One region of the Microbacterium algihabitans genome, then DNA from elsewhere that is predicted to be linked to it. Evidence: predicted binding sites of a transcription regulator. Region 1 holds the regulator's gene; the other holds the start of a gene.
What was found. The regulator HrcA, encoded in region 1, represses chaperone genes, less so after heat shock. The targets are predictions, from matches to a motif close to TTNGCACTCGNNNNNNNCGAGTGCNAA.
Positions count from the first base shown of each region.

Region 2: the regulator HrcA is predicted to act here: its motif matches at 1,490-1,516, upstream of groL (chaperonin GroEL).

Region 1 is NZ_JAWDIU010000002.1:52,321-67,741, forward strand. Features, by position in the region: gene RWH43_RS07480 (PhoH family protein) at 1-264, opposite strand, end outside; gene RWH43_RS07485 (HIT domain-containing protein) at 314-661, opposite strand; gene RWH43_RS07490 (16S rRNA (uracil(1498)-N(3))-methyltransferase) at 954-1,688, opposite strand; gene dnaJ (molecular chaperone DnaJ) at 1,691-2,815, opposite strand; gene hrcA (heat-inducible transcriptional repressor HrcA) at 2,877-3,917, opposite strand; gene hemW (radical SAM family heme chaperone HemW) at 4,031-5,248, opposite strand; gene RWH43_RS07510 (DUF1990 domain-containing protein) at 5,248-5,892, opposite strand; gene lepA (translation elongation factor 4) at 5,918-7,795, opposite strand; gene RWH43_RS07520 (alpha/beta fold hydrolase) at 7,883-8,608, shown strand; gene rpsT (30S ribosomal protein S20) at 8,724-8,984, shown strand; gene holA (DNA polymerase III subunit delta) at 9,152-10,189, opposite strand; partial or broken gene RWH43_RS07535 (ComEC/Rec2 family competence protein) at 10,839-12,149, opposite strand; gene RWH43_RS07540 (hypothetical protein) at 12,060-12,485, shown strand; gene RWH43_RS07545 (helix-hairpin-helix domain-containing protein) at 12,608-13,225, opposite strand; gene leuS (leucine--tRNA ligase) at 13,393-15,421, opposite strand, start outside.
Region 2 is NZ_JAWDIU010000006.1:210,054-225,474, forward strand. Features, by position in the region: gene groL (chaperonin GroEL) at 1-1,452, opposite strand, end outside; gene RWH43_RS15545 (cold-shock protein) at 1,622-1,822, opposite strand; gene RWH43_RS15550 (LytR C-terminal domain-containing protein) at 1,967-2,566, opposite strand; gene RWH43_RS15555 (DUF3263 domain-containing protein) at 2,602-2,856, opposite strand; gene RWH43_RS15560 (DUF2332 family protein) at 2,866-3,855, opposite strand; gene msrB (peptide-methionine (R)-S-oxide reductase MsrB) at 3,928-4,347, shown strand; gene RWH43_RS15570 (nitroreductase family protein) at 4,344-4,913, shown strand; gene RWH43_RS15575 (DMT family transporter) at 4,974-5,951, opposite strand; gene RWH43_RS15580 (amylosucrase) at 6,036-7,943, shown strand; gene RWH43_RS15585 (hypothetical protein) at 7,953-8,234, shown strand; gene RWH43_RS15590 (nucleoside deaminase) at 8,304-8,777, shown strand; tRNA gene RWH43_RS15595 (tRNA-Thr) at 8,833-8,905, opposite strand; gene RWH43_RS15600 (hypothetical protein) at 8,967-9,344, opposite strand; gene RWH43_RS15605 (DsbA family protein) at 9,387-10,370, opposite strand; gene RWH43_RS15610 (ABC transporter ATP-binding protein) at 10,583-11,686, shown strand; gene RWH43_RS15615 (DUF4032 domain-containing protein) at 11,765-13,087, shown strand; gene RWH43_RS15620 (NAD(P)-dependent oxidoreductase) at 13,167-13,808, opposite strand; gene RWH43_RS15625 (2-oxo acid dehydrogenase subunit E2) at 13,938-15,335, opposite strand; gene RWH43_RS15630 (alpha-ketoacid dehydrogenase subunit alpha/beta) at 15,335-15,421, opposite strand, start outside.

The sequences.
Region 1 (15,421 bases):
GATCGCCTCGCCCATGACCTCGGACGGACGGGGTCCGCCGTCGGAGCGCAGCATCCGGTTCGAGCTGGTCACGTCGGCCGGGTCGAGGCCGTGACCCGAGCGGGTCATGCTGAGCAGCTCGTCGACGAGGCCGCGGGCGGCGCGCACCGCGTCGGGCGTGCCCGAGAGCGTGATCTCGTTGCCGCGCACGTGCACGTCGACGTCGGGGTGCTCCTTCTCGACCACGCGCAGCAGGCGGTCCTGCGGGCCGAGCAGTTGCACCATGGCCACGCCGTCGACCTCGATGCGGTCGGAGACGGTTTCTTCGGGGGAATCAGCCACCCAGGCTCTTTTCGTTCAGGCCACCCGAGAGGACGTGGGCGTGCACATGGAAGACGGTCTGACCGGCGCCCTCGCCGGTGTTGAAGATCAGACGGAAGTCGCCGTCGGAGTGCTCCGCGGCGACGGAGTTCGCGAGGCCGATGACCTCGGTGAGCAGGTCGGGGTCGCCCGCGGCGAGTTCGACGACGTTGCGGTACTGCTGCGTCTTGGGGATCACCAGCAGGTGCACCGGCGCCTGCGGCGCGATGTCGCGGATCGCGAAGGCGTTCTCGGTCTCGGCGACGATCTCGGCGGGGATCTCGCCCTGCAGGATGCGCGTGAAGATCGACGGTTCGCTCATGGCATCCAGTCTAGTGAGGGCCTCCGACATCGAGGCGGGGCCGTTGCGCCGATGCGCGGCGCGTGGCTTCCTCGCGCGGTTCGGGGCGGATTCCGTCGTTCGGGGCGCAGAATTCACGCCCCGACATGCGGAATCCGCCCCAAACCGGGAGATGAGAGAGCCGGGCGCCGACACCGCTGGTTCGGGGCGGGATCTGTTTTGCGGGGCGCACAATTCACGCCCCGACATGCGGAATCCGCCCTGAACCGGAGAGAGGACCGCGAACCGCCGAGATCGCGAGCGGAGGGTCGGGTCACCAGCGCCCGTGCGCCGCCGACAGCACCGAGATCGCCGCGGCACCCGCGGTCGAGGTGCGCAGCACCGTGTCGCCCAGGCGCACGAGTCGAGCGCCGGCGTCGGCCAATGCCGAAAGCTCCTCGGGTGCGATGCCCCCCTCGGGGCCGACCACGAGCACGACGTCGCGCCCGTCGGAGGCTTCCGCCGCGACGGACGTGAGACGGTCGGATGCCGAGGGCTCCAGCACCAGCACGAGCGAGGTCTCGGCGAGACGCACGAGGTCGGCCGTGCGGGCCACCGTCTCGACCTCGGGGATCCACGCCCGGTGCGCCTGCTTGGCCGCCTCGCGAACGATCGTGCGCCAGCGGGCGAGGCCCTTATCGGCCTTCGCATCCCACCGCGAGACGCTGCGCGACGCCTGCCACGGCACGATCACGTCGACGCCGAGCTCGGTCGCCGCCTGCACGGCGAGCTCGTCGCGGTCGCCCTTGGCCAGCGCCTGCACGAGAACGAAGCGCGGTGACGGCGCGGGTACGACCTCGCGGCCGGTCACCCGCACCTCGACCTGCTTCGGCGACGCCGCGGTGACGACGCCCGACAGCCAGGCTCCGCGGCCGTCGCCGAGCGTCACCGCCTCATCGACGCGCACGCGACGCACGGCGGCGGCGTGGTGCGCCTCGGATCCGGTGAGCTCGACGGTGTCGCCGGGCTGGGCGCCACCCGCCTCGTCGGTGACGAAGTGCAGCGCCACGGTCAGTGCCGGAAGCGGTCGCGGAACTTGCTGAACATGCCCTGCTGGTGCTCGGCCAGGCGCGGCTTGGGAGCCTTGGTGCGCTTGGCGAACTCCTCGATGAGGGCGCGGTCGCGGTTGTCGAGGCGCGTGGGCGTCACCACGTGCACGCCGACCTTGAGGTCGCCGCGCTGGGTGCCGCGCAGCGGGGTGATTCCGCGGCCCTTGATGGTCAGCACGTCGCCCGACTGCACGCCGGGGCGCACTTCGAGGTCGACGCTTCCGTCGAGGGACTCGATCGTCGCGTTTGCTCCGAGGATGGCATCCGGCATCGACACCTCGAGGGTTGCGACGAGGTCGTCGCCCTCGCGGCTGAACGCCTCGTGAGCCTCGACGGTGATCTCGAGGTAGAGGTCGCCGTTGGGTCCGCCCGCGGGGCCGACCTCACCCGAACCGGGCAGCTGCAGGCGCAGGCCCGACTCGACGCCGGCGGGGATGTCGACCGAGACCGTGCGGCGCGCGCGCACGCGGCCCTGGCCCTGGCATGTTCCGCAGGGGTACGGGATCGTCGTGCCGTGGCCCTGGCACACGGTGCAGGGGGCGCTGGTGACGACGTTGCCGAGCAGGCTGCGCACGGTGCGCTGCACGTGACCCGAGCCGTGGCAGATGTCGCAGGTGACCTCGCTCGTGCCGGGCTGCGTGCACGCGCCCTTGCAGGTCTCGCACAGCACCGCCGTGTCGACCTCGAGGTCGCGGTGGGCGCCGAAGACGACGTCGCCGAGCTGGAGCGTGACGCGCACGAGGGCGTCCTGTCCGCGCTCCCGGCGCGAGCGCGGACGGGGACCGCGACCGCCGCCGCCCGCTTGCGCGCCGCCGAAGAACGTCTCGAAGATGTCGCTGAAGCCGCCGAAGCCGGCTGCTCCCCCGCCACCGAACGGGCTCTGGTCGCCGCCCATGTCGTAGCGGCGGCGCTGCTCGGGGTCGCTCAGCACGTCGTAGGCGTGCGTGACGAGCTTGAAGCGCTCGGAGGCGTCTTCTCCCGGGTTGACGTCGGGGTGCAACTGGCGCGCCAGACGGCGGTACGCCTTCTTGATGTCTTCGGGGCTGGCGTCGCGTTCGACACCCAGGACCTCGTAGTGGTCAGCCACAATCGCCTTCCTGCCCGCTCACGCGGGGTTGTTCTCTTTGGGGTGCTCGATCTCTCGAAAGTCAACGAGAGCTGTCGTCGTCTTCGAGCATCCGGGTCAGATAGTGCGCGACGGCACGGACCGCCGCGAGGTTCGAGGAGTAGTCCATGCGCATGGGACCCAGGAGTCCGACGCGCGCTCCGCCGGTGGAGCCGTCGTAGCGGCTGGCGAGCACCGAGGCCTCGACGAGGCCGAACGGCTCGTTCTCCCGCCCGATGCTGGCCGACAGGCCCTGCTCGTCGGCGACCATCTCGCTCATGAGGCGCAGCAGCGTCACCTGCTCTTCGATGGCCTCGAGCAGCGGGTAGATGCTGCCGCGGAAGTCCTGCTCGCGCTTGGCGAGCGTCGCGGCACCGGCCATGACGAGGCGATCCTGCCGGAACTCCTCGAGTTCTTCGCCGACCACGCGCAGCACGGCGTCGGCGAGGGCGTCGACGACGACCCCGGGGCGGGGGCCGTCGGCCAGGGCCGCGGCCACCCGCTGGGAGCTGTCGGCGACGCTGCGGCCAACCAGCAGACCGCTCACGCGGGCCCGCAGCTGGGTGACGTCGGCCTCGCTCGGCTCGACGGGCACGAACGAGATGCGCTGCGAGACACGGCCGGTGTCGGTCACGAGAATGACCAGCACGCGGGGGCCGCCGAGGGCGACGAGCTCGACGTGCGAGACGTTGGCCCGGGCGAACGAGGGGTACTGCACGATGGCGACCTGACCGGTCAGCTGAGTGAGTGCGCGCACCGTGCGGGCGAGGAGGTCGTCGAGGTCGCCGGCCTCGTCGAGGAACGACGTGATGGCGCTGCGCTGTGCACCCGAGAGCGGACGGAGCTCGGCGAGGTGGTCGACGAACACGCGGTAGCCCTTGTCGGTGGGCACGCGCCCCGACGAGGTGTGCGGGGCGACGATGAGGTCTTCGTCTTCGAGCAGGGCCATGTCGTTGCGGATCGTCGCGGCCGACACCCCGAAGGCGTGGCGCTCGACGATGGCTTTGCTGCCGACCGGCTCACGCGTGTCGACGTAGTCCTGCACGATCGCGCGGAGCACCTGAAGGCCACGTTCCGACACCATGCGATGCTCCTCCCGTCTGGCACTCGCGTCTCTTGAGTGCCAATTCTACGGGATAGCCCCGACACTGCGCCGGGCGGCTCGCGGAGGCCGCCGCGGGAGCGCCCGCGCGACGCTCAGACCGTGAGCGCCCGCACCACGGCGTCGGCGAGCAGGCGTCCGCGCCGGGTCAGCACGATGCGCCCGTGCACGGCATCCGCCCCCTCGATCAACCCGTCGGCGATGAGCGCGGCGACACTCTTGCGGCCCTCGCCGAGGATCTCCGACACCGCCAGACCCTCGCGGATGCGGCTGCGCAGCAGCACCGACTCCAGCCGACGCGCGGTCTCGTCGGGGCGCTCCCGCGCGGCCGCGGGCGACTCGACGGCGGCGAGGCGTTGGGCGTAGGCGGCGGGGTGCTTGACGTTCCACCAGCGCAGCCCCGCGACGTGGCTGTGCGCGCCCGGCCCGAAGCCCCACCAGTCGGTCCCCCGCCAGTACGCGAGGTTGTGGCGCGAGCGGTGCTCGACGCCGCGCGACCAGTTCGACACCTCGTACCAGTCGTAGCCGGCGGCGGCGAGCAGGTCGTCGGCGAGCTCGTACATGTCGGCCTGCAGGTCGTCGGAGGGCTCAGCGACCACGCCGGAGCGGATCTGGCGAGCGAGCTTGGTGCCGTCTTCGACGATCAGCGCGTAGGCCGAGATGTGGTCGGGTTCGAGGGCCGTGGCCGCCTCGAGAGAGGCGCGCCAGTCGTCGAGCGACTCCCCCGGCGCGCCGTAGATGAGGTCGAGCGAGACGTCGAGACCCGCGCGTCGGGCCGCGGCGACGGCCGTGGCCACGTTGGCGGGATCGTGCGTGCGGTCGAGGGCGGCGAGCACGTGCGGCCGAGCCGACTGCATGCCGATCGACAGACGGTTCACGCCGGCGTCGGCGAGGGTGCGCGCCATGGCGTCGTCGACCGTGTCGGGGTTGGCCTCGACCGTGACCTCGGCGTTGTCGCGGATGCCGAACTCCCCGCGCACCGCGTCGAGCATGCGCGCCAGATCCCCCGGCGGCAGCAGGGTGGGCGTGCCTCCCCCGAAGAAGACGGTGGATGCCGAGCGGCGACCGCCCGCGGCATCCATCACTGCCCCCGCCAGACGCACCTCGGCGTTCAGCGTGTCGGCGAAGTCGTCTTGCCGGGCGCCGCGCAACTCGCTGGCGGTGTAGGTGTTGAAGTCGCAGTACCCGCACCGCACGCGGCAGAACGGCACGTGCAGGTAGACACCGAAGTCGGCGGTGGGGTCGATCTCGAGGTCGGCGGGCAGGCGTCCGTCGGCGGGGGCCGGGTCTCCGAGCGGGAGCGGACCGCCCATCAGGACGAGTACAGCGGCGAGATCGCTCGCAGGTAGCGAGCGAACAACGCCTTGCGCCGACGGCGCACGCGGCTCGTGAACAGGCGGTACGACGGGGCCGTGGGCCGGTCGAAGGCACGCACGACGAACCACACCTCGTCGTTGTCGCGCCACTCGACCGCGAACAGCTCCTCGCCGCTGACGATCGAGTGTCCGACGGTGCCGAGGATGAAGCCGACACGACGGGGCTCTTCGAAGACCGAGATCACGCGCAGCTCGGCATCGGCGCGGTGGCCGTCGACCTTGCCGTGCAGACGGACTCCGGCGCCGGGGCTGACGAACGGCGTGCCGTCGGCGGCGAAGCGCTGCTCGGCCTCGAGGCTCGAGGGGGCCACGGGGGCACCGTCAGCGTCGAAACCCACCCCCGAGTACCCCGCGTTGGCCGCGGGGCGCACGTCGGTGATGCTCAGTTCTCCGGTGCGCAGCGGCGCCCACGACAGCAGCAGCTCGCCGGCGGCGGCGAAGCGCTCTTCGCCGCTGCCGATGCGCCACGAGTCCTCGGCCGGCACGGAGTGCTCGGGCGGGTACTGCATGAGGTCGTGCGCCTGGGTGGCGCCGACGGCTGCGTAGTCGACCGTGTCATCGGTGAAACTCTGCCTGCGCATGGCTCACCCCTCTCGGTGTGGTGCGTTACTTCTTGGTCTCGACGTCGCCCGACAGGGCGGCGATGAACGCCTCCTGCGGCACCTCGACACGGCCCACCATCTTCATGCGCTTCTTGCCCTCTTTCTGCTTTTCGAGGAGCTTGCGCTTTCGGGTGATGTCACCGCCGTAGCACTTGGCGAGGACGTCCTTGCGGATCGCGCGGATCGTCTCGCGCGCGATGATGCGCGCGCCGATCGCGGCCTGGATGGGCACTTCGAACTGCTGGCGCGGGATGAGCTTGCGCAGACGCTCGGCCATGAGCGTGCCGTAGGCGTAGGCCTTCTCGCGGTGCACGATCGAGCTGAACGCGTCGACCTTGTCGCCCTGCAGCAGGATGTCGACCTTGACCAGGTCGGCGGTCTGCTGGCCGGCGGGTTCGTAATCGAGGCTCGCGTAGCCCTGCGTGCGGCTCTTGAGGTGGTCGAAGAAGTCGAACACGATCTCGCCGAGGGGCATGTGGTAGCGGAGCTCCACGCGGTCTTCGCTGAGGTACTCCATGCCCAGCAGGGTGCCGCGACGCGTCTGGCAGAGCTCCATCACGGTACCGACGTAGTCCTTGGGCAGCAGGATGCCGACCTTGACGATCGGCTCCGACACCGAGGCGACGCGACCGTCGGGGTATTCGCTGGGGTTGGTGACCGAGACCGTCTCGCCGGTGTCGGTGGTGACCTCGTAGGTCACCGAGGGAGCGGTGGTGATGAGGTCGAGGTCGAACTCGCGCGACAGGCGCTCGGTGATGATCTCGAGGTGCAGCAGACCGAGGAAGCCGCAGCGGAAACCGAAGCCCAGGGCGACCGAGGTCTCGGGCTCGTACTGCAGCGACGCGTCGGAGAGCTTGAGCTTGTCGAGCGCTTCGCGCAGCTCGGCGTAGTCGCTGCCGTCGATCGGATAGATGCCCGAGAAGACCATGGGCTTGGGGTCGGTGTACCCGGGCAGCGCTTCGGTCGCGGGCTTGCGGTGCGTGGTGATCGTGTCGCCGACCTTCGACTGGCGCACGTCTTTCACGCCCGTGATGAGGTAGCCGACCTCGCCCACGCCGAGACCCTTGGTCGGAACCGGCTCGGGGCTCGAGACGCCGATCTCGAGGGCCTCGTGCGTCGCCCCCGTCGACATCATCTGCAGGCGCTCGCGCGGCTGCAACGACCCGTCGATCATGCGGACGTAGGTGACGACGCCGCGGTAGGCGTCGTAGACGGAGTCGAAGATCATCGCGCGCGCCGGAGCGTCGGCCTTGCCGACCGGGGCGGGAATCTTCTCGACGATCAGGTCGAGCAGCGCTTCGACGCCCATGCCGGTCTTGCCGCTGACGCGCAGCACGTCGGCCGGGTCGCCGCCGATGAGGCCGGCGAGCTCGGCGGCGTACTTGTCGGGGTCGGCCGCGGGCAGGTCGATCTTGTTCAGCACCGGGATGATCGTCAGATCGTTCTCGAGCGCGAGGTAGAGGTTGGCGAGCGTCTGCGCCTCGATGCCCTGAGCGGCGTCGACGAGCAGGATCGCTCCCTCGCACGCCGCGAGCGATCGGCTGACCTCGTAGGTGAAGTCGACGTGACCGGGCGTGTCGATCATGTTCAGGGCGAACGTCTGCTCGGGTCCCTGCCCTTCGACAAGCTCAGGGATCGCGCGAGTCGACCACGGCATCCGCACCGCCTGCGACTTGATCGTGATGCCGCGTTCGCGCTCGATGTCCATGCGGTCGAGGTACTGCGCGCGCATATCGCGGTCGCTGACGACGCCGGTGATCTGCAGCATGCGGTCGGCCAACGTCGACTTGCCGTGGTCGATGTGAGCGATGATGCAGAAGTTGCGGATCTGCTCCGGCGGAGTGGCAGACGGCTCGAGGGGCTTCAGGGCGCGCGGTGACATGTTCCGTCGATTCTACGGTGGTGCGCCGACATCGCCGTCCGCGAGCGCTCAGGCTCTCGGCCTCCGGAGCCTTTTACAGTGGATGCCATGACGGTCCAGGTCGTGCTCGTGCACGGCATCCGCACGTCGGCGACCATGTGGCGCGCGCAGGTCGCGTACCTCGAAGAACGCGGCACCCCCGTCACCGCCGTCGACCTGCCGGGGCACGGAACCCGCCGCGGCGAGGAGTTCACGCTCGACGAGGCGTTCGCGACGATCGATCGGGCGGTTCGGGATGCCGCCTCCCGCGGCCCCGTGCTGCTCGTCGGGCACTCGATGGGCGGTCTGCTGTCGATCGCCTACACCGGGAGCGAGGACGCTCCCCCGGTCGGGGGTTTCGTCGCGGCATCCTGCACCTCTCTCCCCCGCGGGATCGGACTCGCCGCCTACCGTTTCCTCGCTCGACGGTTCGACAGCCTGCCCGACCGCGGCCTCGGCCTCACCAATCGGGTGCTCGACCGCACGCTCCCTGCCGAGACGCGCCCGGATTTCGGAGCCGGCGGCTACGCGTTCGACGCACAAGACACCGCTCTCGCGTCGCTGTCGGTGCTCGATCTTCTGACGGCGCTGCGCCGGATCGACGTGCCGCTCTGGTTCGTCAACGGGCAGTGGGACCAGCTGCGCATGAACGAGAAGCTGTTCACCACGATCGCTCCGGATGCCGAGCTCATCGTCGTCCCGCGCACGACCCACCTCGTGACGGCGATGCGGCCGCGCGTCTTCAACGCCGTGCTGAACGTGGCGCTCACAACGGTCGAAGCCTCGACCTGTTAGACTCGCTTCTTGGCTTGCGTGTGGGGTTTTTCCCGACCTCCACGATCGCCGGTGCAGCGCCCCTCTACCGCTCGCCCGGCACTTCCAACACTCACTCAAACGAAAGACCGTCGACGTGGCGAATATCAAGTCGCAGATCAAGCGCAACAAGACCAACGAGAAGGCGCGCGAGCGCAACAAGGCCGTCAAGAGCGAGCTGCGCACGCACGTGCGTCGCACCCGCGAGGCCGTGCTGGCCGGAGACAAGGCGGCCGCCGAGAAGGCGCTCGTCACCGCCGGCAAGAAGCTCGACAAGGCCGTGAGCAAGGGTGTCATCCACCAGAACCAGGCCGCGAACCGCAAGTCGGCCATCGCGAAGCAGGTCGCCGCTCTCTGAGCCGCAGCTCTTCTCGACAGCCCGTCCCGCACTGCGCGGGGCGGGCTTCGTCGTTTCCGGGGTGGTCGCGGCTGTGCCCAACGGCGGGACTTTTCATCGACACGCCGACGCTGGCCGGCAGTCGACCGGCGTGGACCGTCTGAGGCGGGGCCGGGCCGAAGTCGCGATCAGTCGCCGAAGGGCGCGCGGGTCGCGATGATTGTGATCATGCGCTCGAGCGCGAACACGGCGTCGCGCGACGCGCCCTTGACCTCGGCGTCGGCGCGGGCGGTGGCGTGGATCGCCATGCCGAGGGTGTTGCCGGTCCAGCCGACGAGGTCGCGCCGCGCGCGGTCGACCTGCCAGTCCTTCATGCCGAGTCGCTGAGCGAGCATCGACGACGACTCGCGGCTGCCGGCGACACGGGCCATCGTGCGCAGCTTCATCGCCACGGCGGCGACGAGCGGCACGGGGTCGGCTCCGGATGCCAGGGCGTGACGCAGCGCGAGGAGTGCGGGCCCGTAGTGGCCGGCGATGGCGGTGTCGGCGACGGTGAACGCCGAGGTCTCGACGCGACCCCCGTAGTACCGCTCGACGATGCGCTCGTCGATGTCGCCCGGGACGTCGGCGATGAGCTGCTGGCACGCCGCGGCGAGTTCGGTGAGGTCGTCGGCGAAGGCCGAGACGAGCGAGCGCAAGGCGACCGGCGCGATGCGCTTGCCCGCGGTCTTGAACTCGCCGACGGCGAAGTCGAACCGGTCGGAGTCGCGCTTGACGGCGGGGCACGCGATCTCGATGCCGCCGCCCTGGCCCGCGCGGATGCCGTCGAGCAGCTTCTTGCCGCGCACGCTCGCCCCGGTGTGGCGCAGCACGACGGTCGCGCCCTCTTGCGTCTGCGAGAGATACGAGACGGCTTCGCTGAGGAAGGTGTCGCTGCACTTCTCGACGCCGGTGACGCGCACGAGCCGCGGCTCGCCGAACAGCGACGGGGAGGTGACGGAGAGCAGGGTGCCCGCGGTGTAGTCGTCGGCGCGGATGTCGGTGACCTCGAGGCTGGGGTCTTCGCTCTTGAGCATTGCGCGGATGCCGGCCGTCGCGCGCTCGGCGCACACCTCTTCGGGACCCGAGACGAGCACGATCGGTGCGGGCTGCGGACTGCGCCACGATACCTGCGGAATGGCCGACTTCGCCTTGGCGGGGGCGGAGCGTCGGGGAGCCGGAGTCACTCCCCCAGCCTACCGACCGCCTCCGACATCGGCCGTCGGGCGGAGGCGACGATGACCGACGCCGGGCGCCTCCACCCCGCGCTCGGGGCACCGGCATGGCCGCAGCAGGGACGACGGCCGGAGCCTTCTCCCGCCACATCGTCAGGCGCCCGTCAGCGTCGAGCCACACCGCCAGCGCGCCATCCTGATCCGTCCGACCCGCCGTCGCTCCGATCGAGGTCAGGATGCCCAGGAGCTTCGCGGTCGGGTGTCCGTAGCTGTTGTCCGCTCCCACGCCGATGAGCCCGACCCGCGGGTGGAGTTCGCGGTAGAGCTCCGCATCCTGATCGGCGCTGCCGTGGTGCGAGACCTTGACCACGTCGACGCGGGGCACAGCGAGCCGCCGGCGGAGGTCGGCCTGCGACTGCTCGCCGAGGTCGCCGAGCAGCGCGGTGCGGGGGAAGCCCGGCCCGACGACGTCGAGGGCGACGCTGGCGTCGTTACCGGGTTCGGCGCGGGGCGGAGGGCCGAGCGCCTGCCACCGGGTCGAGCCGATGGTGCCCGTCAGACCGATCGACGCGGATTGCAGGCGGGAGCCAGCCGCGGCGAAGCGTTCGAGCAGCCGCTGATCCGCCGCTTCGCCCGGAGGGCCGTGCAGGACGACCGCAGCTCGACCGATCAGCGCCCCGGAGCCGCCGACGTGGTCGAGGTCGAAGTGCGTGAGCACGAGCAGATCGACCCGGTCGATGCCGAAGGTGGTGAGGCAGCGATCCATCGCGGCGGGCTCCGGACCGGTGTCGACGAGGGCGACCGCCTCGCCGGATCTCCAGAGCGTCGCATCGCCTTGGCCGACGTCGCACATCGCGACCTGCCATGCGCTGGGCACCGTGAGCGGGCCGCCGACGGTGCGCACGGTGGTCTGCCCGAGCACCAGGCCGACCACCACGGCCATCGCCGCCGACGACAGCGCCGTGAGACGCGGGAGTCGTCGCGGTCGCAGGATCGCGATGCTCACCGCCGCACCCACGGCGGCGAGCAGGGCGGCACCGAGCAGACCGTCGGGCCACGGCAGGTTCTGCACTGAGACGGCGGTCGTTGTGTGGGCGACCGCGGCGATCCATGCGGCGGGGACCCACGCGAGAGCGGTGAGTCCGTCGCGCAGCCAGGTGAAGGGCGCGATGCACGCCAGTGCTCCCGCGATGGTGGCCGGAGCGGCCGCCGGATCGGCCACGAGGTTCGCGGCGATCCCCAGCAGTGGCACGTGCGGATCGATCAGCACGATCAGCGGGCCGCAGACGAGTTGGGCCGACGTGGGCACGGCGAGTCCGAGAGCCAAGGCACGCGGCATCCACCGCTCCAACCCGCCCGCGAGGGGCCGCGCGAGCACCAGGAGGGCAGCGGTGGCGCCCGCCGACAGGGCGAAGCCGAGCGAACGCGCGAGCCACGGATCGATGACGAGCAACGCCGTCACGGCCGCCGAGAGCACCGCGATGCCGACCGCGGGCCGCCCGAGGGCCAGAGCGAGCATCGCGACGACGGCCATCGCCGCGGCCCGCACGACGCTCGGTTCGGGGGTGACCAGGGCCACGAAGGCGACCAGCACGACGGTTGCACCGACCACGCGCACTCCACGCGAGGCACCGCAGAGTGCGAGCAACGCGAACGCCGCGCCCACCACGATCGCGCAGTTCGCGCCCGAGACGGCCGTCAGGTGCGACAGCGATGCCGCGTTCATGGCCGCCTCCGTCGACGGATCGAGGCTGGAGGTGTCACCGACGGCCAGACCCGGTACCAGTCCTGCGCCGGGCTGCGGGAGTCCGCGCGTCGAGGCGACCAGCCCGTCTCGCAGCCCCTCGAAGAACGCCCACAGCCCTTCCGGAGGCCGCACATCGTGCACCTCGTTCGCGCGCACCACGAGCACCGCCCGTTCCGCGGGGTCGGCCGCGATGCCGCGCCCGACGACGCCGACCTCTCCCCCCATGCCCGTGCCCGCGAGCGCTGCGCGTCCCTCGGCGTCGACCATCACGCGCACGGGCACGCCTCCGCTCAGCGAGACCGGCCCCGCGCGCACCTCTGCCGCGATCGCATCGAACCACGCTCCCCCGTCGGGAGTGCCGTCGATGCGTCCCGCGACGGTGACGTCGAGCTCGAGCTGCCGCCCGCCCTCGGTCTGCAGGGCCGCGACGTGATCGCGCACGGGCGCGACGGATGCCACGGCTCCCGCCGCCGCCCCGGCGCAGGCGAGGGCCACGGCCACCACGCCGACGACGGCCCGCCGCCGCCACACGAAGACGCCTGTGGCGACGAGCGCGCCTGAGGCGAGCACGAGGGCGAGCACCTCGGCATCCGGAACGCCCACCGCCACCCCGGCGGCGACCCAGGTCAGGGCGGCCACCGAGACCGAGCGGAGCGCCCGCCCCCGCACCGCTCTCCGCACGCTCATACGCGCACCAGATCGCGGATGCCGTCGAGCATCTTCTGCCCGATTCCCGGCACCGACAGCAGGTCGTCGACGCTGGTGAAGCGTCCGTTCTGCTCGCGCCACGCGATGATGCGATCCGCGATCGCCGGCCCCACGCGCGGGAGGGTGTCGAGTTGATCGCGGGTGGCAGTGTTGAGGTCGAGTACGCCTCCGGCCGCACCCCCGCCCGAGCCACCCGCCGTCGGCGCGGCGGTCTCGGCCCCGATCACGGGCACCACGATCTGCTCGCCGTCGGCGACCGGGCGGGCGAGGTTCACCCCGTCGCGTGCGGCCTCGTCGGAGAAGCCGCCCGCGCGGGCGATCGCGTCGGCCACGCGGTCTCCCGCGTCGAGGCGGTAGAGCCCCGGCTTGCGCACCGCGCCGGCGACGTGGACGTACAGTCCGGCCTCCGCGGGCAGCAGCGACGCCGCCGACGACGACGGCTGGGGAGCGACCACCTCGGCTCCGGTCGCTCCACGGAACATGCCGATCGCGATGGTCACGGCGAATGCGAGCAACACCAGCACGATGACCCCGCCGATCCCGAGGCGCGTGCGCGCGCGCAACCGCTCGTCGGGCTCGGTCTCGTCCGTCACGCTGCCACGGTAGGGAGGGGCCGGAGGGCGTCGTGGGGCGAGTTCGGTCAGATGGGGAGAACCCGGAGCGATCGGCCGCTGGGGAGGAGCCCCGCCCCCGAAAACCCCGGATGCCACGTCCCCCGCACTCCGCAGAGCGTCGGGGACGTGGCATCCGGAATCAGAACCTACGTCGTCGAGAAGCTGACCACCTTGGGCGGGCGCACGACAGCGCGCACGATCTCGCGGTCGCCGAGGGCGCGGAGCACCTTCTCATCGGCGCGGGCCATCGCTTCGAGCTCGTCGGCGCCGATCTTGGCCGAGACCTCGAGCGTGCCGCGCACCTTTCCGTCGATCTGCACCACGGCGGTGACGGTGTCTTCGACCAGCAGCGTCGGGTCGGCCTGACGCCAGGTCGCGAGCCCCACGAAGCCGGTGTAGCCGAGCGTCTGCCACATCTCCTCTGCGGTGTGCGGGGCGAACAGGTCGAGGGTCATCGCGATGACCTCGGCCGCCTCGCGCACGGCGGGGTCGCTCGCTCCGGGCTTACCGTCGATCGCCTTGCGGGTGGCGTTGACCAGCTCCATCAGGCGCGCGACGACGACGTTGAACTTCGTCTGCTCGATGAGGTTCGCGGCGTCGGCCAGCAGGCGGTGCGTGACGCGGCGGAGGGTCTTGTCGCCCTCGGCCCAGACCACGTCGGTCTCGCTGTCGACGTCGTGCGCGATGCGCAGCGCACGGGCCAGGAACTTCGCCGCACCCGTGGTCGAGACGTCGTTCCAGTCCTTGTCGTCTTCCACGGGACCCGCGAAGGCCAGGGCCACGCGCAGGGCGTCGGCGCCGTGGGCGTCGAGCTCCTCCTGGAACAGCACGAGGTTGCCCTTGCTCTTCGACATCTTGGTGCCGTCGAGGATGACCATGCCCTGGTTGATGAGGCTCGAGAAGGGCTCGGTGAACTCCACCAGGCCCATGTCGAACAGCGCCTTCGTGATGAAACGCGCGTACAGCAGGTGCAGGATCGCGTGCTCGACGCCGCCGATGTAGAAGTCGACCGGGCCCCACTTCGAGGCCTCGCGGCCCGAGAACGCCTCGGTCTCGCTGTTCGGCGAGAGGAAGCGCAGGTAGTACCACGAGCTATCGACGAAGGTGTCCATCGTGTCGGGGTCGCGCAGCAGCGTCTGGCCCGTCTCGGGGTCGGTGACCTGCACCCACTCGGTGGCGGCGCCCAGGGGCGAGGTGCCCTTGGGCTTCAGGTCGAGACCCTCGACCGAGGGCAGCGTGACCGGCAGCTGGTCGGCGGGGACCGGCGTGATCGAGCCGTCCTCCCCGTGCAGCATGGGGATGGGCGTGCCCCAGTAGCGCTGGCGCGAGATGAGCCAGTCGCGCAGGCGGTAGGTCTTGGCCGCGCGACCGACGCCCTTCGCCTCGAGCTCTTCGATCATGCGGGTGATCGCGTGGCGCTTGCTCAGGCCGTTCAGCGTGCCGGAGTTGATCAGGCGTCCCTCACCGGTCAGCGCGATGCCGGTCTTGACCGGGTCGAGCTCGTCGAGGTCGCCGAGCGGATCGATCGGCACGCCGTCGGCGTCGAGCTCGATCACCGGGATCGCGCCGGTGACGGGCGCGTTGGTGTCGACGACGACCTTGACGGGCAGGTCGAACGCGCGGGCGAAGTCGAGGTCGCGCTGGTCGTGCGCGGGCACGGCCATGACCGCGCCGTGACCGTAGTCGGCCAGCACGTAGTCGGCGGCCCAGATGGGCAGCTTCTCGCCGTTGACCGGGTTGATCGCGTAGTGACCGAGGAACACGCCGGTCTTCGGGCGGTCGGTCGCCTGACGCTCGATGTCGGTCGCGCGCTGCACCTGGGCGAGGTAGGCCTCGAAGCTCTCGCGCACGCCCTGATCGGCGGATGCCGCGAGCTCGGCGGCCAGGTCGGACTCCGGGGCCACGACGAAGAACGTGGCGCCGTGCAGGGTGTCGGGGCGCGTGGAGAAGACCGTGATCTTCTCGTCGCGGCCCTCGATCTCGAACTCGATGTCGGCGCCGACGGAGCGGCCGATCCAGTTGCGCTGCATCTGGATGACCTTGCTAGGCCAGAAACCCTCGAGCTGGTTGAGGTCGTCGAGCAGGCGGTCGGCGTAGTCGGTGATGCGCAGGAACCACTGCGTCAGCTTCTTCTTGACCACGACCGCGCCGCTGCGCTCGCTCGTGCCGTCGGGC
Region 2 (15,421 bases), on a different contig from region 1:
ACCGTACTCGCCGGTCGCGGCATTGAGGCCGTGGCCCACGGGGAGCTCGGCGACCTTGTTCGCCACGACACCGGGCTCGAGACCGGCGTTGAGCGCGATCTGCTTGAGCGGAGCCTCGATGGCGACGCGAACGATGTTGGCACCCGTGGCCTCGTCACCGACGAGGTTGAGGTTGCCGAGGGCGTTCTTGCCAGCCTGGATGAGCGCGACGCCACCACCGGCGACGACACCCTCTTCCACAGCGGCCTTGGCGTTGCGCACGGCGTCTTCGATGCGGTGCTTGCGCTCCTTGAGCTCGACCTCGGTCGCGGCTCCGGCCTTGATGACGGCGACGCCACCGGCGAGCTTCGCGAGGCGCTCCTGGAGCTTCTCGCGGTCGTAGTCGCTGTCGGTGTTCTCGATCTCGCGGCGGATCTGGGTCACGCGACCCTCGATCAGCTCCGACTCACCGGCACCCTCGACGATCGTGGTCTCGTCCTTGGTGATGATGACCTTGCGGGCACGGCCGAGCAGGTCGACGGTCGCGTTCTCGAGCTTGAGGCCCACCTCTTCGGTGATGACCTGGCCGCCGGTGAGGATCGCGATGTCCTGCAGCTGCGCCTTGCGACGGTCGCCGAAGCCGGGAGCCTTGACGGCGACCGACTTGAAGATGCCGCGGATCTTGTTGAGCACGAGCGTCGCGAGAGCTTCGCCCTCGACGTCCTCGGCGATGATGAGGAGCTCCTTGCCCTCCTGGATCACCTTGTCGACGATCGGCAGAAGGTCCTTGATGTTGGAGATCTTCTGGTTCGCGATCAGGATGTACGGGTCTTCGAAGACCGCTTCCTGACGCTCGGGGTCGGTGACGAAGTAGGGGTTGATGTACCCCTTGTCGAAGCGCATGCCCTCGGTGAGCTCGAGCTCGGTGCCGAAGGTGTTCGACTCCTCGACGGTGACGACGCCTTCCTTGCCCACCTTGTCGATGGCCTCGGCGATGAGCTCGCCGATCGCGGGGTCGGCGGCGGAGATCGACGCGGTGGCGGCGATCTGCTCCTTGGACTCGACCTCCTTGGCGGAGGCGAGCAGCTCGTCGGTGACGGCCTTGACGGCCTTCTCGATGCCCTTCTTGAGCGAGATGGGGTCGGCGCCGGCCGCGACGTTGCGCAGGCCCTCGCGCACGAGCGCCTGGGCGAGAACGGTGGCGGTGGTGGTGCCGTCACCCGCGACGTCGTCGGTCTTCTTGGCGACCTCCTTGACCAGCTCGGCGCCGATCTTCTCGTACGGGTCGTCGAGCTCGATCTCCTTGGCGATCGAGACGCCGTCGTTCGTGATCGTGGGGGCGCCCCACTTCTTCTCGAGCACGACGTTGCGACCGCGGGGGCCCAGGGTCACCTTGACGGCGTCGGCCAGCGTGTTGAGGCCGCGCTCGAGACCGCGTCGGGCCTCTTCGTCGAAAGCGATGATCTTTGCCATAAGTGTGTCGTCCCTCCCGGACGGGTGACTTCCAGATTTGGCACTCGACGAATGCGAGTGCTAATCCATTCTGGCACTCGCCCCTGGGGAGTGCAAGCCACCGGACCCCCGTGGAACGACGAACGCCGTGGCATCCGGAGTGCGGATGCCACGGCGTTCGATGCAGCGGTCAGGCCAGGCGCACGGACTCCGCCTGCGGGCCCTTCTGCCCGTTGCCGACGGTGAATTCGACGGCCTGTCCCTCCTCGAGGACGCGGAAGCCCGACATCTCGATGCTCGAGTAATGGACGAAGACGTCCTGCCCGTCAGCGACGGTGATGAAGCCGAAGCCCTTCTCGGCGTTGAACCATTTGACAGTGCCCTGGGTCATGCGAATCTCCTGTTGCTGTACGACGAGGTCATCGTAAGCACGCCGGATGTCGCCGCGAGGGGGTTCGCGGGCATTGTTGACGCGCGTGCCCCCAAGTTGTTACGCCGCGGAAACACGCGGCTCGCGGGGGCTCGCTCGCAGCGATCAGCCCGTGGGTGCGGGCGTGGCTCCGCCGGCCCGGTCGAGGCCGATCACGACGATGAGACGCTTGGCCGCGCTCTCGTCGTCGGGGGTGCCGGGGTCGTCGGCCGGCTGCAGGAAGTCGCTCTGGGCGGTCTGCGCCCCGCCGATGGTCTGGGCGAGCCCCTCCGCCGCGGCGGCGTCGGCCTCGCCCTTGTAGTACACGGTGGTGGTGGCGAAGTCGGTGGTGTCGGAGTTGCCCGTCTCGACGTCGTCGCCCGACCATCCGGCGGCGACGATCTGCTCGCGCAGCGACGCGGCCAGACCGTCTTGCGGGGTGCCGTTGAGCACGACGACCGTGTACGAGGTGTCGATCACCGACGGCGTGGTGGGCTCGGCGGAGATGACGGGGGCGGGGGCGTCGGCGTCGCCGAACGACAGGCGTCCCGACAGGACGAGCGTGGCGAAGACGCCCGCGATGATCAGCACGAGGGTGGCGATGGCCGCCCACAGGAACACGATCCAGCCGCGCGAACGCGGACTCTCGGCGCGGTGCGCCCCGACGCGGCCGGAGGCGTCCGGCAGGTCGTCGAAGCGATCCCGCGGGAAGGTCGATCTGGCCATTCGACGATGCTACCGGTCGGAGTTTTCGGGTCTTCTCAGCGAGACGCGGTACGCCCGAGGCGTGCCCGGTGGCGGTCCGCGGCCTCATCGCGACGGCGGCGCAGACGACGCACCAGCATCGGGTCGTGGGCGAGAGCCTCGGGGGTGTCGATGAGACGACCGAGCAGTTGGTAGTACCGCGCGGGCGTCAGGTCGAACTCCGCGCGGATCGCCTCCTCCTTCGCACCCGCGTGGCGTCTCCACTCACCCTCGAAGGCGAGGAACGCGAGATCACGGTCGGTCAGAGGCACACCTCGACGTTACTGCGGGGCGCCCTGCGATCCCGGATGCCACGCCACCCACGCCCCGAGCGGATCGACCTCCGCGACGACGTCGCCGTCGAGGGCGAGGGCGAAGCCGCCGCGGGTGACACGCGGGGGCTGCGACCACGCATCGTGAAGCCCGGGGGCGTCGAGGGTGATCCACCGCCCGGCCGCGCGGGCCGCGGCGATCACCTCCCCGCGATGGGCTCGCGGAACGTGGGCGAGCACCCCGGGCGTCGTTACGACGAGCGTGGCATCGCGCGGAGCCCGAGCGGCGAGCGCGGGCAGCGCCGCGGCCCCGTCGCCGGCGACGAGCAGGGGCGGGTCGGCCGCGGCGACGTCCAGCGCTCCCACGATGCGCTCTCGACGCCCCTCCTCCCCCGGCCACACGAGGCCGGTCAGCCAGGCGCGGTCGCCGTCGTCGCGCGCGTCGAGGGGGTTCAGGTCGATGCCCGCGCGCCACACGATCTGCGGCATCCGGAGCTCGGGCGAGCCCGTCAGCTCGCTCTCGAGCGTGACGGCGCCCGCACCATCGGTCGGATCCAGCGCGATCGTCTCGGAACCCCGGCGGTAGCGGTACGCGTAGCGGTCGGGGTAGAGGCACAGACCCGCGCTCGCCCCCACCTCCAGCAACGCGATGGGGCCGTCGATGAGCGAGAGCGCGGGGAGCAGAGCAGCGCACCGTAGCGGCTCGTTCGTCTGCACGCTGCGGCGCGCGCATTCGGCCGCCACCTCGTCGGCATTCGCGACGACCCACCGCGCCCACGCGTCGACGTCGTCGAGGGGCGCTCCGAGAAGACGGAGTACCGCGAAGACGAGCGGCGGTTGCCGGCGCGTCTCGGGGATCCGCGCCAGTCCGGACGCGACCGCGGGGTCGTCGACGACCCGCTGCGCCCACGCCTCGTAGACCGCCGAGCGGCCGGGGGCCTCGTCTCGCGCGAAGCGCCCGTAGCGGGCGACGGTCGTCGTCACGGCATCCGGATCCACTCCCCGATCATCCCAGCTCGACCCGATCGCCCGCGCCCAGGGGAGAATGGAGGAGACGAAGGAGAGAACCCCATGACCTACGCCGTCGACAAGTCCGACGACCAGTGGCGCGCCGAGCTCAGCCCCGAGCAGTACGCCGTGCTGCGCCAGGCGGGCACCGAGCGCGCCTGGACCGGTGAGCTGCTCGACGAGAGCCGCGCTGGTTTCTACACCTGTGCCGCGTGCGGCAACGAGCTGTTCCAGAGCGGCACCAAGTTCGACTCGCACTGCGGATGGCCGAGCTTCTACGAGTCGGTGCGCCCCGAGGCCGTCGAGCTCATCGACGACAACAGCCATGGCATGCAGCGCACCGAGGTCCGCTGCGCGAACTGCGGCTCGCACCTGGGCCACGTCTTCCCCGACGGGTTCGGCACGCCCACCGGCGACCGCTACTGCATGAACTCGCTCTCGCTGAACTTCACCCCCGCCGACACCCCCGCTGACGGAGCATGAGCGCGCTCGAAGCCATGCGCGACCGCCGGTCGTGGTCGAAAGTCACCGACCTCGCCCCGACCGGACCCGAGCTCGAGGCGTTCGTCGCCGCGGCAGGTCGCGTCGCCGACCACAAGACCCTGCGGCCCTGGCGCCTCATCGAGATCCGGGGAACCGACCGCGACGTGCTCGCGCGCGCGCTCAACCAGGCCGACGGCAAGAAGGGGCTCTCGTCGAAGCCCCGCCGCGCCCCGTTGATCATCGCGGTCGTCGCCGATCTCAGCTCCAAGAAGATCCCCGCGTGGGAGCAGGAGGCCGTGGCATCCGGAGTCGCCCACATGCTGAGCCTCGTGCTCGACGAGGCGGGCTTCGGCGTGTTCTGGCGCACCGACGACAACACCCGCAGCAAGGTGCTCGCCAAAGCGCATGGTCTCGCCAAGGGCGAGGTGCTGCTGGGGTGGCTCTACGTCGGGGGCAAGCCGCAGCGCTCGCGCCCCGTGCGCCGCAAGACGGTGGATGCCGCGAAGCACCTCTCGCGCATGCCCGGAGGCAAGAAGCGTCGAACGCTCGACGAGACCCGCCTCTGAGGTGATCCCCACGACGCCGTCGGCTCCGGCCGGCGGCGTCGTCGTGTGCGCCGGGACCGATCAGGTGCGACGCCGCCGCCGCCACGGCACGGCCGCCACCACGACACCCGCGATCGCGACGACCGCCGCGAGCAGGGCGACCGGGGTCGAGGGGGCGGCGGGCGCGGGCCAGAGGGCGTCGAGCAGCACCGAGGTCGACAGCAGGCCGACGACGGATCCGAGTCCGAGCAGCAGCACGCCGGTGCGGCGCACGACCACCGCCGACAAGAAGATGTAGACGACCCCGACCGCCCCTCCCACGTAGAGCCACGGCGCGGTGGGGATCGCGCGCGGCGCCCCGACGACGCCGACGTGGACGAGGGCGGCGATCACCAGCACGACCGTTCCGCCGATGAAGTTCACCAGGGTCGCCGTCAGCGGGCTCTCCACGCGCACGCGCAGGCGGCCGTTCGTCCCCTGCTGCCAGGCGACGCCGGCACCGGCGACCGCGGGGACGATCAGCATCCACAGCGGCACGCCGCCGAGGGCGTCTCCCGACAGGCACACCACGACGCCGGCGATCGCGAGGACGGCGCCGACCACGCGGCGCACGGTCACCGGCACGACACCGGCCGGGCCGAAGCCGACGCGATCGAGCACGAGACCGCCCGTGGTCTGACCGGCGACGAAGCCGACCGTGAACAGGGCGACGCCGATGGTGGCGACCGTGAGGCCCTGGCTGGCGACGGTGAACGCCCCCGCGAGCCCGCCGAGCAGCATCCACGGCGGCACGGAACGCGACCGGATGCCGGCGACCAGTCGCCCGAAACCGCGGCGCCCTTCCGGCACGATCAGCGACAGGGCGATGAGGATGACCAGGCCCGAGCTGAACGAGATCGCCGCCGCGACGATGCCGTCGCCGACCTCGGCGCCGAGCGAACCGTTGATGCGCGCCTGCAGGGCCGTGAGGGCGCCGATGAGCACCGCTCCGGCGACGGCGATGCCGACCGATCCGCGCTCCGACACCGCTCTCCCTCCGCGCTCCCGCTCGGGAGCCATCGTCGATCGTACGGGCCGGGGCGGGCCCCGCAGAGCCGCCTCGGCGCCCATCGATCCGCGGCGGTGTCGCCCGCAGGGCCGATCATGCGTCAGGCTTTGCTCGTGACACAGCTGCACTCCGGATCCCACGACGTCGCGCGGATCCTCTCCTCCCTCACCGACGCGCAGGCCGAACGCGAGTTCCTCGCGGGCGCCGAACTGCACCTCCCGCGCCTGCACGAACTCTTCGTGCGCCTGTACGGCGACCGCCCCGACGGGCTCGAGCGCCTCGCGTCAATCGTCGATCTGGCGCGACGCTCGTGGGTCTCGCGGCCCCGCGCGCTCAAGGCGCTCGATCGCGAACGCGCGAGCGACCCCGACTGGTTCGAGAGCGAGCGCATGCTCGGAGGAGTCTGCTACGTCGACCGCTACGCGGGCGGGCTCAGCGGCATCCGGGATTCCATTCCGTACTTCCGTGAACTCGGCCTCACGTACCTGCACCTCATGCCGCTGTTCGACAGCCCCGAGGGCAATAGCGACGGCGGCTACGCCGTGTCGAGCTACCGCCGCGTGAACCCGAAGCTCGGCACCATGGAGGAGCTCGCCGAACTGGCGGCCGACCTGCGCCGCGCGGGCATCTCGCTCGTCGTCGACTTCATCTTCAACCACACCAGCAACGAGCACGAGTGGGCGCAGAAGGCCATCGCGGGCGAGGCGGGGTACGAGGACTTCTACCTGATCTTCCCCGACCGCGAGATGCCCGACGCCTACGAGCGGACGACCCGCGAGATCTTCCCCGACGACCACCCCGGCTCGTTCGTACAGCTCGACGACGGCCGCTGGATCTGGGCGACGTTCTACCACTTCCAGTGGGATCTCAACTACGCCAACCCCGCCGTCTTCGAGGCGATGGCGGGCGAGATGCTCTTCCTCGCCAACCAGGGCGTGGAGATCCTGCGCATGGATGCCGTGGCCTTCATCTGGAAGCAGCTCGGCACCCCCTGCGAGTCTCTCCCCGAGGCGCACCTGCTGCTGCAGGCGTTCAACGCGGTGCTGCGCATGGCCGCCCCGGGCATGTTGTTCAAATCCGAGGCGATCGTGCACCCCGACGAGGTGGTGTCGTACATCTCGCCCGACGAATGCCAGATCTCGTACAACCCGCTGCAGATGGCGCTGACCTGGGAGGCGCTCGCCACCCGTGACGGCCGTCTGCTGCAGCAGGGGCTCGAACGCCGCCACGCCCTGCCGGCGGGCACCGCGTGGGTGAACTACGTGCGCAGTCACGACGACATCGGCTGGACCTTCGCCGACGAGGATGCCGCCGAGCTCGGCATCGACGGGTACCCGCATCGCCGCTTCCTCAACGACTTCTACGTGGGCCGGGCCGAGGGCTCCTTCGCCCGCGGCGTGCCGTTCCAGGAGAACCCGCGCACCGGCGACGCCCGGGTGACCGGCACCACGGCCTCGCTCGCGGGCATCGAGGCCGGCGACGCGGGAGGCGAGGACCGCGTGATCCTCGCGCACGCGCTCGCCCTGTCGACGGGCGGAATCCCGCTGCTCTACCTCGGCGACGAGGTCGCACAGCTCAACGACTACTCCTACGCCGAGCGCGCGGAAGAGGCCGGCGACAGCCGCTGGGTGCACCGACCGCACCGCCCCGCCGAGAGGTACGCGGAGCGAACGGATGCCGACACCGTCGCCGGTCGCGTGTACGCGCGCCTCACGCGGTTGACCGAGGTGCGCCGGTCGACGCCGGAATTCGCGGGCAACGAGCTCGTCGCGTTCGACACGCACGTGGCATCCGTCGTCGCCTTCCTGCGCCCGGGCGACGTCGGCTTCGCGGTGCTCGTGCTGGCGAACGTCGCCGACTCCCCCGCCGAGATCGACGCCGTCACGCTGTCGGGGCTCGCGCCCGAGGCGCTCGATCTGGTCGCGGTGCACCCCGTGTGGCTCGGTGCGGGTCTCACGCTCGCCCCGCACGGCGTGCGATGGCTGCGCGTGCGCCTGCGCTGACGGATTCACGTGGGATCCGACGAACCCCCTCCGGGCAACCACCCGCGGCACGTGCTCGCGTTCGTGGCCGGTGTCGTCGCGCTCTCGACCGCCGTGTGGGCCCCCGCCGGCCTGCTCGGCGCCCTGGTGATGCTGGTGGTCGGCGTCGCGGCGTTGATGTTCGCCTGGGAGGCGGGTACGCGGCCGGGTCCGCTGCGCTGGGCGGGCATCGCGGGCGCCCTTCTGGCCGGCCTCGTGACGGTGTCGTCGGGGTTCCTCTTCCTCGTCGCGCTCGCACGGACGTTCTCGTGACGCGGTAGCACGAACCGGCCCGACGGCACACCCCGGTCCGCACCGGAGGCGCTCGCCTAGCGTCGAGCCATGAACCACCAGCAACTCTCGGCACTGACCATCTCGCGCGCGAAGGAGAACGTCGACGCCGGCGGCAAGCCGTTCGCGTGCCTCATCGTCAAGGACGGCGAGATCGTCGTCGAAGCCGTCAACCACGTCGCCCAGGAGGGCGACCCGACGGCGCACGCCGAGATCCGCGCCATCCGCGCCGCCGCCGAGAAGGGGATCAGCGACCTCTCGGGCCACGACATGTACGTCACGGCCTACCCCTGCCCCATGTGCCTGGGGGCCGTCTACTACGCGCAGCCGGACCGGCTCTTCTTCGCCGTCACCCGCGAAGAAGAGGGCGAGCACTACGAGGACGGCAACCGTCTGATGACGCTCGCCACCTTCTACGACGAGTATGCGAAGCCCGTGTCGGAGCGCGCACTCGAGAGCGAGCAGGTCGCGGTCGACGACGCGACGGCGCCGTTCCGGGAGTGGACGGCTCGGCACGCGTCGTAGGCGGGCGCGGACGCGCCTGAGCCCGCGGCATCCGGGACGGACGTCTGGAGAGAGGTGCCGGCTACAGGACTTGAACCTGCAACCCCCGTATTACAAGTACGGTGCGCTACCAATTGCGCCAAGCCGGCGTGAGACGCAGAGCATCTCGATCGACGAGTCTAGAACGGCGGACGCGCCGTCCCTGACGGGTCAGGAGCGGTGCGTCCCACTCTCGCGGTCCCACTCGAGCGACTTCCACTGCAGGAACGAGCACAGGTTGCCCGCGACCACGAGTTCGGCGGCGAGGCTCGCCATCTCGTGCGGGGTCAGCGTCAGATCGTCGGGACGCGAGGTGAGCGTCGCCTCCCAGAGGGGCTCGTCGTAGCCCGTCGGCTGCATGTAGATCGACGCCTTGGCGTTCATCAGGTTCATCACCACGAGGCCGGTGTCCTGGCTGTCGGCGTCTTCTTGCTCGACGACCTTGAGCTGACCCGCGAACAAATGACCCTGCTCGCGGAACTCCGCCACCCACGCATTCAGCTGATCACGGGACCGCCGCGGCGGGGAGTCCTCGAGCTCATCGTTCATGTGACCAGAATCCCACATGAAACCGTCTTCGGAGCGGATCGTTCAGCCCGCCGGGGTCGCAGACGGCGTCGCCGAGGGAGTCGCCGACGGAGTCGGCGTCGCCGTCGAGTAGTACGCGTTGCTGTCGACCGTGAGCACGAACTGCGCGAACTCCTTGGGGTCGTCCATGTTGCCGACGTACTCGGTGCCGTTCACCAGAACCGTGGGCGTGGCGGTGAGTGCCTGTCCGTCGGTGCCCGGCAGACCCTTGATGGCACGGTCGGTCGCCGCCTTGGCCCACGCGGTGTAGGTCTCGTCTTCGATGCACTCGCGCACCGTGGCGATGTCGCTCACGCCCGCGCCCTGCGCCATGTCGGCCAGCTGCTGGTCGCTGTAGCCGTCGGAGTCGACCGCGGGCTGATTGGTGAGCAGCTCGTGGTTGAAGGCGAAGAAGCGGTCCGACGAGTGCGTGGCCACGCACGCGGCGGCGCCGGCGGCGCGCAGGCTGTACTTGGTGCCGTTCGACTTCGAGGTGAGCATCGCGACCGGGTAGTACGTCAGCGTCGCGGCCTTGTCGGTGACCCACTTCGACAGCTGCCCGGCGTTGGCCGTCTGGAACTCGCGCGCCTCGGTCGACATGTAGTCGACGTACACGCGGATGTCGACGGGGGCGGCGGTGCCGGTGGGCTCGGGGGTCGCCGCCGCGGAGGGCTCGGCGGTGGGCGCGGCCTGCGCCGACATGCTCGCGGCGCTGCCGTCGACGGTCTGGTCGGCGAGGGGGTCTTCGACCGCCGAGGCGCTCGTGACGACGAAGCCGTCTTCGTTCGCCGCATCGGGGAGGGCCTGCGACCGCGCCTCGCGCGAGTTGAGGGCCAGCGAGACTCCGACCGCGCCGACGGCGATGACCGCGACGGCGCCGATGCCGATCAGCGAGCGACGGGCGATGCGCCACCGCGTCTGCTTCGCCTTGACCTGCTGCGCCTTCTCGCGCACCGCCTCGCGACGATCGCGTTCGGCGGGCACGTTCGGGGACTGGTCGTGGGACATGAAACCTTCCGGGCGCGGACGACGCCGCACGAAATCAGGGGGGCCGCGCGGGTGGGGCGACCGCCCATCGATGGTAGCCAGGCTGGCTGAGAAATGACCAGACACGTGCGATACTGACCCTGCGTCCAACGTCGGGCGCACGGGGTCGCCCCCGTTCATTCCATTCACTACGGATCGTCCGGCACGTACCTGCCGGTGAAGGAGAAGAAAACATGGCGTCCGTCACCTTCGACAACGCAACCCGTCTGTACCCGGGCGGAACCCGCCCCGCGGTCGACAAGCTCAACCTCGACGTCGCAGACGGCGAGTTCCTCGTCCTCGTCGGCCCCTCCGGCTGCGGCAAGTCCACGTCGCTGCGCATGCTCGCCGGCCTCGAAGAGGTCAACTCCGGCCGCATCCTCATCGGCGACCGCGACGTCACCGACGTCCCGCCCAAGGACCGCGACATCGCGATGGTCTTCCAGAACTACGCGCTGTACCCGCACATGACCGTGGCCGAGAACATGGGCTTCGCGCTCAAGATCGCCGGCGTCGGCAAGGAAGAGCGCGCCGCCCGCGTGCTCGAGGCCGCCAAGCTGCTCGACCTCGAGCAGTACCTGACCCGCAAGCCCAAGGCCCTCTCGGGTGGTCAGCGTCAGCGCGTCGCCATGGGCCGCGCCATCGTCCGTCAGCCCCAGGTCTTCCTCATGGACGAGCCGCTGTCGAACCTCGACGCCAAGCTCCGCGTGCAGACGCGCACCCAAATCGCGTCGCTGCAGCGTCGCCTCGGCGTCACCACGGTCTACGTCACCCACGACCAGACCGAGGCGCTCACCATGGGCGACCGCATCGCCGTGCTCAAGGACGGCCTGCTCCAGCAGGTCGGCACCCCGCGCGACCTGTACGAGACCCCCAAGAACGTCTTCGTGGCCGGCTTCATCGGCTCGCCCGCGATGAACCTGTTCACGGCCGACCTGGCCGAGGGCGGCGTGCAGTTCGGCAACCTGGTCGTTCCCATCGAGGCCGACACCATCGGCAAGGCCAACGGCTCCGAGGTCACCATCGGCGTGCGCCCCGAAGACATCCAGGTCGCCCCGGCCGACGGCCGCGGCCTCACGGTCGTCGTCGACCTCGTCGAGGAGCTGGGCGCCGACGGCTACCTCTACGGCCACACCGAGATCAACGGCAAGCGCACCGACCTGGTCGCGCGCGTCGACGGTCGCCGTCACCCCAACGCGGGCGAGACGGTCGTGCTGGCCCCGGTCCCCGGACACATCCACGTGTTCGACCTCGAGTCGGGCGAGCGCCTGACCGACCGGGCCATCGCTTCGGCCTGACCCACGCACCGACGCGGCGCGTCCCCGATCCCGATCTTCTCGGGCGGGGGCGCGCCGCCTCATTTCCCGGAGGCATCCGTGTCCGAATCGCTCAGCATCACCGCCAGCACCGTCGACCCGGGGCTTCTGCAACTCCCCTGGTCGACCGGTCTCGCCGACTGGCCCAGCAGCCACATCGTCGCCCTGCCGAAGGGCATCTCGCGTCACCTCGTGCGCTTCGCCAACCTCTCGGGGCGGGTCGTCGCGATCAAGGAGACGACCGAGGAGATGGCCCGTCGCGAGTACGACATGCTCGGCAACCTCGATCGCCTCGCCGCCCCGTGCGTCGACCGCGTCGCCGTCATCGCCGGGCGCACCGACGCCTCGGGTCGCCCGCTTCCCGCGGCGCTCGTGACGGCGCACCTGCGCTTCTCGCTCCCCTACCGCGCCCTGTTCACCCAGGTGCTGCGCCCCCACACCGCCACGCGTCTCGTCGACGCCCTCGCGGTGCTGCTCGTGCGTCTGCACAACGTCGGCTTCTACTGGGGCGACGTCTCGCTGTCGAACACGCTCTTCCGCCGTGACGCGGGCGAGTTCGCGGCCTACCTCGTCGACGCCGAGACGGGCGAGCTGCACGGCAACCGACTGACCCCCGGCCAGCGCGCCCACGACCTCGACATCGCGCGCATCAACATCGCGGGCGAGATCATGGACCTCGAAGCCGGCGGACGCCTCGAGGGCGGGGTCGACGCGGTCGCGGTCGCCGACGGCCTCGTGTCGTCGTACCACTCGCTGTGGGGCGCGCTCACCGACAAGGAGTCCTTCGGCGTCGACGAGTCGTGGCGCATCACCGAGCGCGTGCACCGTCTGAACGCCCTCGGCTTCGACATCGGCGAGATGTCGATCCGCACCGCGAGCGATGGCACCCGGGTGTCGATCCAGCCGAAGGTGGTGGATGCCGGTCACCACCAGCGTCGTCTGCTGCGGCTCACCGGACTCGACGTCGAAGAGAACCAGGCTCGTCGTCTGCTGAACGACCTCGACGAGTTCCGCGCCCGCGTCTCGCGTCTCGGCGCCGACGAGGAGATGGTCGCGCACGAGTGGCTCACCCGCGTGTTCGAGCCGATCGTCATGGCCATCCCCTGGGACCTGCGCGCCAAGCTGGAGCCCGCCGAGGTGTTCCACCAGGTACTCGAGCACCGCTGGTACATGTCGCAGGCGCGGGGCCGGTCGGTGCCGCTGGCCGAGGTGGTCAGCTCGTACATCGACGACGTGCTGCGTCACCGCCGCGACGAGGCCACCGTGATGGGGCCTCCCACCGACACGCTGTCGATCCCGACGGTGTCGGACGCCGACGCCCCGTCGACGGGCGAGGTGCCGACCACCGACACCGACCTGGTCGATTGGCGAGACCTGGTCTGACGGACCACGCACCGCAGAACGACCGAGGCCGCGGCATCCGGAAGCTGATCCGGATGCCGCGGCCTCGATGTTCCGCGGGTCAGTACCCGACGGTGAAACGCTCGCGCGAGTGCTTCGGGTTCTCGATCTCGTCGACGACGGCGACGGCGAAGTCCGCGCCGCCGATGAAGGAGTTGCCCTCGTCGTCGGTGACGAGCACGGCGCCGCCGTCACGGTACGAGCCGGTGCGCTCGCCCGGGGCCCAGGCGCCGAAGCCGCCCGCGGGGTGCACGTAGAACCAGTCGCGTCCGGTGTCGTCGGCCTCGAGGTCTTCGAGGATGCCGATGGCCTCGCGCGCCTCGGGCTTGTACTCCTCAGCGAAGCCGTCGGTGTCGATCAGGCGCGGCCCGCCCTCGGCGACGAGCGATCCGCCCGCCCCTCCGACGACCCCGATGCGCACGTTCTCCGGCAGGGCCGCGACGAGCTCGGCGACCGCGGGACGCAGTTTGCCCTCCATGTCGCCGCGCGGGGCGACGGCCGAGACGACCACGTCGACGCCCTCGAGCTCCGCCACCAGGCCGGGGACGTCGAGCACGGTGCCCTCGATGTAGGTGGCGCCCTCGACGCGCTCAGCGGGAACCGTGCGCGCGACCGAGACGACCGTGTGACCACGGCGCACGGCCTCGGTCACGATGTTGCTGCCGGCGTAGCCGGTGCCTCCGATGACGGCGATGCGGGGCATGGGCGTTCCTTTCGTGAGTCCAAGGGACGAGACCTCGTCCTCGACCCAGCGTGCCGTGATCTCACCGTGCGGGCAACGCGACCCGGGGTGTTCGGCGCGCTTTCGGAGGAGAATCCTCGGCGCGGGGCCTCAGAGCAGGATCTGCAGCGGGTTCTCGATGCGGGCGACGAACGCCGCGAGCCAGCGGGCGGCGAGCTCCCCGTCGAGAACGCGGTGGTCCGCCGACAGGGTGACCGACATGACCGTCGCCACCGCCAGCTCGCCGTCGTCGTCGACGACGGGACGCTTCGTCGCCGCGCCGACGGCCAGGATCCCCGCGTGCGGCGGGTTGATGATCGCCGAGAACGCGGTGGTGCCGTACATCCCGAGGTTCGACACCGAGAACGACCCGCCCTCGATCTCGCGCTGCTTGAGCGTGCCGGCGCGCGCCCGCTCGGCGAGGTCGCGCACGGTGGCGGCGAGTTCCGACACCGAGAGGCGATCGGCGCCCCGGACCACCGGCGTCGACAGCCCGCCCGGCACCGACACCGCGACGGCGATGTCGGCCGAGGTGAAGCGGCGCGTGGCGTCGTCGGTCCAGATCGCGTTCGCCTCCGGCACGTCGCGGAGGGCTCCCGCGACGGCCTTCACCACGAGATCGTTCACCGAGATGCGCGAGCTGCGTCCGTCGTTGATGCGGGCGCGGAGGGCGAGCAACTCGTCCACCCGGCAGTCGGCCTGCAGGTAGAAATGCGGGACCGTCGCTTTCGACTCCGTGAGACGTCGGGCGATCGCGCGGCGCATGCCGGTGTGGGGCACGTCCTCGTAGGCGGCGCCGGCGGGGTCTGCGCTCTCCGCGGGGTTTCCGGCGGGCGCGGCGACGGGAACGGACGCGCTCGGGGCCGCTTCGTCGACCCCCGCGGCGGCGGGAGGGACGTACGCGTCGAGGTCACGGCGCACGATGCGGCCGCGCGGGCCGGAGCCGGGCACGTCGCGCAGGTCGATGCCCCGTTCGCCGGCGAGACGCCGCACGAGAGGCGAGGCGAAGAGTCGCTGCTCCTCCCCCGCGGGGGCTGCGATCGGAGCCGCGTGGGGGGCGGGAGCGGTCGGGGGCGTCGCGGGAGCGGAGGGGGCGGATGCCGCTTCCTCGGGCGCGGCGGCGATGACCTCGTCGGCACCGCGGGCGGGCACGGCGGGCACGCGGGGGGCCGCGGCGGCGGCATCCGTCTCCTCGCTCTGGTCGTCGGCGGGAACAGCATCCGTCGCGGAGGAGCCGCCGACGGCGGCGAGCGCGACATCGACGCTCTCGCCCTCCTCGGCGAGCACGGCGATCGGCACGCCGACGGCCGCGGCCTCCCCCGCCGCGAGCAGGATGCCGGCGAGCACGCCGGAGCGCTCGGCCTCGTAGTCGACGACGGCCTTCTCGGTCTCGATCTCGACGAGCGCCTGACCCGCGCGGACGGGGTTCCCGACCTCGACGAGCCAGCTCTGGATGGCGGCCTCGGCGGCCCCCGTGGCGATCTCGGGCATGCGGACGACGATGGCCATCAGTTCATCCCCCCTGCCGCGCGCACGCGTTCCAGACCCGCGGCGACCTCTTCGGTGCGGGCGATGGCCGCCCTCTCGAGCACCCG